Regions from separate parts of the Saccharopolyspora sp. NPDC002578 genome, predicted to be linked through region 1. Evidence: riboswitches for the same ligand, from Rfam matches in the RefSeq annotation. Region 1 holds a riboswitch; each other region holds the start of a gene.

Region 1 (2,191 bases):
GGCGGCGAAACCCGGCAACCGGACTTACGGCGTGCCGAGCGCGAAGGCCGCGTGGTTCGCCGACGTGCGCCGCGCGGGGCCGGTGCCGCGCACCGTGTTCTGGCCGGTGCCGAACGTGGATTCCGGGCTGGTGTCGTTCACCCGGATCGATCCGCCGTCGGCGGCGCCGCGCGCGCAGGTGTTCGCGGCGATCGACGCCGCGTTCGCGCAGCGGCGCAAGACGCTGCGGGCGGCGCTGTCCGGCTGGGCCGGGTCGGCGGCGCGTGCGGAGCAGGTGCTGCGGGCTGCCGGGGTGGAGCCGACGACGCGGGGCGAGCAGCTCTCGGTGGCGGATTTCGCCCGGGTGGCCGATGCCGCCGCCCAGCTGGTGCGCTGAGTTCGCACCTGAACGCGCGGCGTTGCCCGAGCTTCGACCGAACGGGTCCAAAAGCGTTGCGATGCTCACATATGGTCACTGGAATAGTTGGGTTGATCAAGAATCCCTGCTCGTGAGGGGGATGTGATTTGTCAAACGATTCCACATGGTGACCGTCCGCAGCTTGCATTCGCCGACACCCCTGCGTTCTACTATGCGGGAAATCCATCCCGAGCGGCTGAGAGACCTGGCTCCACGACGCCGCAGCAACCACTCCACGAGTGAGCAGGTGCTAACGCCAGGGTCGATGGAGTTGTGGTGTCTGAAACTCTGCTCGAAGGCGAACGCGCGCCCCGGACCAGCCGTCGGCGTGCCCGCGGTGGTCGCGCCCGGACCGGATCCGGCCCGCACGGCCTCGCGCTGACCCAACGCCGAGTGATCGATCACGGACGCCGCACCACGACGGCCTGTCGCCGCGTCCGCTGACGACCGAAGTCGTCGCAGCCCCTTCCCCAGCCTTTCTGTTCCTCCTTCCCGGCCGATGCGGCATGCCCGCCGGTCCGGCGTGAGCTGATGCGGAGCGATCGTGATCACAGTCGAGAACCTCACCAAATCCTTCCGGCACGACCAGTCGAGTCGAGCCGACGTCGTCGCGCTCGACAACGTCTCGCTGGAGGTCCCCGCCGGTGCCGTGTGCGGCGTCGTCGGCCCCAGCGGAGCCGGCAAGTCCACCCTCGCCCGCTGCATCGCGCTGCTGGAGAAGCCCGACCGCGGCGCCATCCGCGTCGACGGCACCGACCTCGTGGCGCTCGAAGGCGCCGCGCTGCGTGCGGCGCGCCGCCACATCGGGGTCGTGCCGCAGGGGGATTCGCTGCTGCGCCAGCGCACCGCCGCGGGCAACGTGGCGCTGCCGCTGGAGGCGGCCGGGATGGCCGCGCCGCAGCGCCGCAGCCGCGTCGCCGAGCTGCTCGACCTCGTCGGGCTCACCGACAAGGCGCCGGTCTACCCGGACCGGCTCTCCGGCGGGCAGCGGCAGCGGATCGCGGTCGCCCGCGCCCTCGCGGCCAAGCCTTCGGTGCTGCTCGCCGACGAACCGACCTCCGCGCTGGACCCGAGCACCACGGACTCGGTGCTCACGGTGCTCGACCGCGCCCGCTCCGAACTCGGCGTCACGGTGCTCGTGGTCACCCACGACATGACCGTGGTGCGCCGCATCGCCGATGACGTCGCGGTCCTCGAAGACGGCCGCGTCGCCGAACACGGCAAGGTGCTCGACCTGGTCGCCGATCCCGGCAGCCGCGTCAGCACCAGCCTGCTGCCCGAGACCGACCAGGCGTCCGCCGTGCCCGGTGTGCGCCACGACGTGGTCGCCGAAGTGGTGCTCGTCGGCTTCGCCGCCGTCGGCGCGCTGCTGCCGGAGGCGTCGAGCCGCTTCGGGGTGGAGCTGTCCATCCTCGGCGGCGGCCTGACCCGGCTCGGCGACACGCCGGTCGCGAAGTTCCGCATCGGACTCACCGGTGAGCGCTCGGAGCAGGCGCTGAAATGGATGGTCGACCGCGACGCGCACGTGCGGCGCGCCCCGGTCAGCGTTGATGGAGTAGCTGCGTGAGTGATCCGACCCCTTGGGCGGAAGTCGTGGAGATGCTCGGTGAGGCCACCGGCGAAACGCTCTACATGGTGGTGGTGGCCACCGTGCTGGCAGTGCTCGGTGGCCTGCCGCTCGGCGTGTTCCTGCACTTGAGCTCGCCGGTCGGGCTGGACCCGCGGCCGACGCTGCACCGGATCCTCGGTGTGGTCGTCGACGTGGTCCGGTCCGTGCCGTTCGTGGTGCTGCTG
Region 2 (2,191 bases), on a different contig from region 1:
GGCGCTGGCCAAGGTCGCCAACGAGCTCTGAGCCGCGCGGCACCGGCCGGCTTCGCGCTCGACCGGTCGCAGGCTGACAACGGGGTCCGTTCCCTCCGGGGAACGGGCCCCGTTTCGTCGTGCGGGGCAACCACGAAGCGCCGCTGGACCCGCGTGGGCGGTACGCGTCAGTTCCGGGACGAGTGCAGGTCGACCAAGCGCAGCACGGTGCGCTCCAAGGCGTGATCGGCGTCGGCGGCCATGCCCTTGACGTCGGCGTTGAGCGCGGCGACGGCGCGCAGCGCCTCGGAGACCGTGGCGCTGCTCCAGCCCCGCGCCTGGCCCTGCGCCTTCTTCACCTTCCACGCGGGCATGCCCAGCTCGCCGGCGAGCCGGAACGGGTCCCCTCGGCCGTAAGCGGCGACCCGGCCGATGGTGCGGACCGAGTCGGCCAGGGCGTCGGCGATCAGCACGTGCGCCACGCCCAGCTGCAGCGCCCACCGCAACGCCTCCAGCGCCCCGGCCCGGTCCCCGGTCACGGCCTTCTCCGCCACGACGAAGCCGGTCACCTCAGCACGACCGCGGTGGTAGCGGCGCACCGCCGCATCGTCGATCTTGCCCCCGGTGTCGGCGACCAGCTGCGACGCGGAGGAGGACAGTTCGCGCAGGTCGAAGCCGACCGCCTCGATCAGGGCGCCCACCGCGGCGGCGTCGATGCGCCCGCCCGCGCGCCGCACCTCGTCCTTGACGAACGACTCGCGCTGCGAGCCCTTGGTGATCTTGTTGCACTCCGTGACCCGGGCGTTGAGCTTGCGCAGCGCGTTCGGCAGTTCCTTCGCGTTCTTGCCGCGGCCCCCGCCGTTGTGCACGATCACGAGCACCACGCCGTCCGCGGGCTGCCTGGCGTGGGACAAGATCGCTTCGGCGATCTCCTTGCCCGCGTCCTGCGCGGCCTCCAGCGCCACCACTCGGCCCTCCGCGAACAACGAGGGACTCAGCAGCTCGTCGAGCTCCGGCGGGGTGAGTTCACTCACCTTGATCCTGCGCAGCTCGGTTTCCGGGTCGGCCGCGCGGGCCGCCCCGACCGCCTCCCACAGGGCACGCTCCACCAGCAGTTCCTCGTCCCCGAGGATCAAATGCAGCGGGTCGCAGACCACCGACGGAGAACTCATAGGGGCATCGTCGCATGACCCTGCGACACCGCGGATCGTTCCCGTGCGCTGGACCGTGCTGGCCAGGACGCGGCGCCCTACCGTAACGTTGCCGCCACAACCGAATAGCTCATCCAGAGGGGCAGAGGGAACGGCCCGATGAAGCCCCGGCAACCATCTCGACCATTCGCGGCACTCGCGAGGCAGTCGAAGAAATTGGTGCCAACTCCGACCCGCCCGCGGGACAGATGAGGAAAGGACCTCGCGATGACTGCTGCCGCCCAAGCCCCGAACTCCACCGGTAAGACCTACGACCTGGGTCCCGCCGTCGAACTGGTGTCGAAGGAAGAGGGCCACCGCCAGCCCCTGGCACCCGAGTTCGTCTCGCTGGAGGACTTCTCGCCCCTCGAGGTCGCCTACGACTTCGGGCGCATCCGCCGCGAGGACATCGAGTCCGGCCCGCGGTCGATCTGGCGCTACAAGAAGCTGCTGCCGGTGCCGACGAACGTCGAGGAGTACCCGAACACCGAGCCCGGTTGTACGAGGCTGGTGCGTGCCGACAATCTCGCGAAGGCGCTCGGCGTCAAGCGGATCTGGATCAAGGACGACACCGGCAACCCGACCCACTCCTTCAAGGACCGGGTCGTCGCGGTCGCGCTGGCCGCCGCCCGCGAATTCGGTTTCAAGGTCCTCGCCTGCCCCTCGACCGGCAACCTCGCCAACGCCGTGGCCGCCGCCGCGGCCCGCGCGGGCTGGGACTCCGTGGTGCTCGTCCCCTCCAACCTGGAGCGGGCGAAGATCCTGATGAGCGCGGTCTACGAGGGCTCGCTGCTCGCGGTGGACGGCAACTACGACGACGTGAACCGGCTGGCGACCGAGCTCGCCGCCGAGCACGAGGACTGGGCGTTCGTCAACGTCAACGTGCGGCCGTACTACTCGGAGGGCTCCAAGACCCTCGGCTTCGAGGTCGCCGAGCAGCTCGGCTGGCGGCTGCCGGAGCAGATCGTCGTTCCCATCGCGTCCGGTTCGCAGCTGACCAAGGTCGACAAGGGCTTCCGCGA
Region 3 (2,191 bases), on a different contig from region 1:
CGTCGACGATGAAGCCGACCACGCCGACCCGGTCGTGCTCGGCGCCGAACAGGCTCAGCTCGCGCAGCCCCGGCACGCCGCGAAGTCCGCGGCGCAGGCGCTGCAGCAGCAGTTCCTCGTGCCCGGTGATCGCGTCCGCGTGGTCGGCGAGCGCGGCGCACGCCGTGGCGAGCGCGTGCACGCCCACGGTGTTCGGCGAGCCCGCCTCGTGCCGTTCGGGACCGGTGTTCCAGTCGATCTCCCCGGTGTCCGGCACCGAGCGGGTCGCGCCGCCGCCCGCCAGGTAGGGCTCGGCGGCGTCCAGCCAGTCGTCCCGGCCGATGAGCGCGCCCGCGCCGAACGGCGCGTACAGCTTGTGCCCGGACAGCACCACGTGGTCCACGCCGAGTTCCGCGATCCGCACCGGGCGGTGCGGGGCGAGCTGGGCGGCGTCGAGGACGGTCCGCGCCCCGTGCCGCCGGGCGACCCGCGCGAGCTCGGCGACCGGCCACACCTCGCCGGTCACGTTGGAGGCACCGGTGAGCACGGCGAGCTTCGGCCCGTCGGCGCAGTCGGCGAGCGCGGCGTCGAGCAGCCGCACCGCGTCCTGCGGGTCGGCGGGGATGCCGAGCGTGCGCACCCGGTCCCCTGCCCACGGCAGCAGCGCGGCGTGGTGCTCGGTGTCGAAGACGACGACGGAGGTGTCGGCGGGCAGCGCCGTCGCCAGCAGGTTCAGCGAGTCGGTGGTGTTCCGGGTGAAGATCACCGAGTCGGTGCGGCGGGCGCCGACGAACCGGCGCAGCACGTCCCGCGCCCCCTCGTAGACCCGCGTGCAGACCTGCGAGGCGAACCCGGCGCCGCGGTGCACGCTGGCGTACCAGGGCAGCAGTTCGTTCACGGCGTCGCGCACCGCGGTCAGGCAGGGCGCGCTGGCACCGTGGTCCAGGTTGGCGTATTCGATGGATCCGCCGGTGACGAGCGGGACCCGCAGCTGGGCGCCGACGACGGCGGGAACGGTCGGAACCGAGTCCACGATGGACCAGATCGGGATTCCGGCGGTCTCGTCACGGCTGGAGCGGACGGCTGACGACACGATGCCTCCTGGGGCCTCACCGGGCCCGGAGCATTCGGGGCCCGCGCTTGCCGATCGCCCTGCGCGATCGGCCAGGTCCTCACCCGGGGCACCCCACCGCGGTAGGAGGGTTGCCGGCCAGCAAACCGGGGTTTCCCGCTGGCACTCATGACCTTCGACGCGAAACTCTAAGGATCGGTCGTGCGACGCGCAACCGTCCTGCGCGAAGTGGGATCCGCGCCACGCCCGATCCGGACGGGCTCCCCTTTGTCGGAGGGGAACCCGCCCGGAACCGTTTCGCTCAGACCCGTTCGACGCCGACCGAGACGGCGACGCCGTCACCGACGCTGCCCGCGAAGCCGCCGTCGGCCGCACCGGCTTCGACGGCGTCCGCCAGCGTCTCCGCGGCGATGAACTCCCGGTGCGCGTCGACGGCCGCCAGCACCTCCGCCGGGGCGGAGACGGCGACGCGGATCCGGTCGGAGACCTCGAAGCCGGCGTCCCGGCGCGCCTGCTGCACGACGCGGACCACGTCGCGCGCGACGCCTTCGGCCGCCAAATCCGGGGTGACCGCGCAGTCCAGCACGACCAGCCCGCTGCCGCCCGGCAGCGCCGCCGCGGCCCCGTCGTCGGTGGACACCAGGCGTTCGGTGAACTCGCCGTCCTGCAGCTCCGTCCCGTCGGCCACCAGCGCGCCCGCCGGGGTGCGGGTCCAGTTCCCGGACTTCACCGCCTTGATCACGCGCTGGACGTCCTTGCCGAGGCGAGGCCCGGCGGCGCGGGCGTTCACCGCGATCTCGAACCGGCCGTGCGCGGCCACGTCGGTGGTCAGCTCGACCTCCTTGACGTTGACCTCGTCGCGCACGAGGTCGGCGAACGGCCGCAGCGACTCCGCCTCCGGCACCGCCACGACGAGCTTCGCCAGCGGCAGCCGCACCCGCAGCGTGTTCGCCTTGCGCAGCGCCAGCGCCGACGAGCACACCTGCCGCACCCGATCCATCGCCGAGACCAGCGCCGGGTCGGCGGGCAGTTCGTCGACCAGCGGCCAGTCCGCGAGGTGCACCGACCGGCCGCCGGTGAGCCCGCGCCACACGGCTTCCGCGGTCAGCGGCAGCAGCGGCGCCACGACCCGGCTGACCA

The links. A riboswitch is a leader RNA that binds a small molecule or an ion and turns the genes downstream of it on or off. The one in region 1 is predicted to bind S-adenosylmethionine.
Region 2: linked by a shared signal. The riboswitch ahead of thrC (threonine synthase) and the one ahead of ACWD38_RS21830 (ATP-binding cassette domain-containing protein) in region 1 are both predicted to bind S-adenosylmethionine.
Region 3: linked by a shared signal. The riboswitch ahead of ACWD38_RS03855 (aminotransferase class V-fold PLP-dependent enzyme) and the one ahead of ACWD38_RS21830 (ATP-binding cassette domain-containing protein) in region 1 are both predicted to bind S-adenosylmethionine.

The regions. Positions count from the first base shown of each region.
Region 1 covers NZ_JBSFWJ010000051.1:1,750-3,940, reverse strand. Annotated here, with positions in the region: gene rsmA (16S rRNA (adenine(1518)-N(6)/adenine(1519)-N(6))-dimethyltransferase RsmA) at 1-376, shown strand, start outside; SAM riboswitch class I at 578-669, shown strand; gene ACWD38_RS21830 (ATP-binding cassette domain-containing protein) at 942-1,964, shown strand; gene ACWD38_RS21825 (ABC transporter permease subunit) at 1,961-2,191, shown strand, end outside.
Region 2 covers NZ_JBSFWJ010000005.1:76,505-78,695, reverse strand. Annotated here, with positions in the region: gene rpsT (30S ribosomal protein S20) at 1-31, shown strand, start outside; gene holA (DNA polymerase III subunit delta) at 168-1,151, opposite strand; SAM riboswitch class I at 1,258-1,385, shown strand; gene thrC (threonine synthase) at 1,398-2,191, shown strand, end outside.
Region 3 covers NZ_JBSFWJ010000004.1:112,004-114,194, forward strand. Annotated here, with positions in the region: gene ACWD38_RS03855 (aminotransferase class V-fold PLP-dependent enzyme) at 1-1,072, opposite strand, end outside; SAM riboswitch class IV at 1,111-1,225, opposite strand; gene ileS (isoleucine--tRNA ligase) at 1,353-2,191, opposite strand, start outside.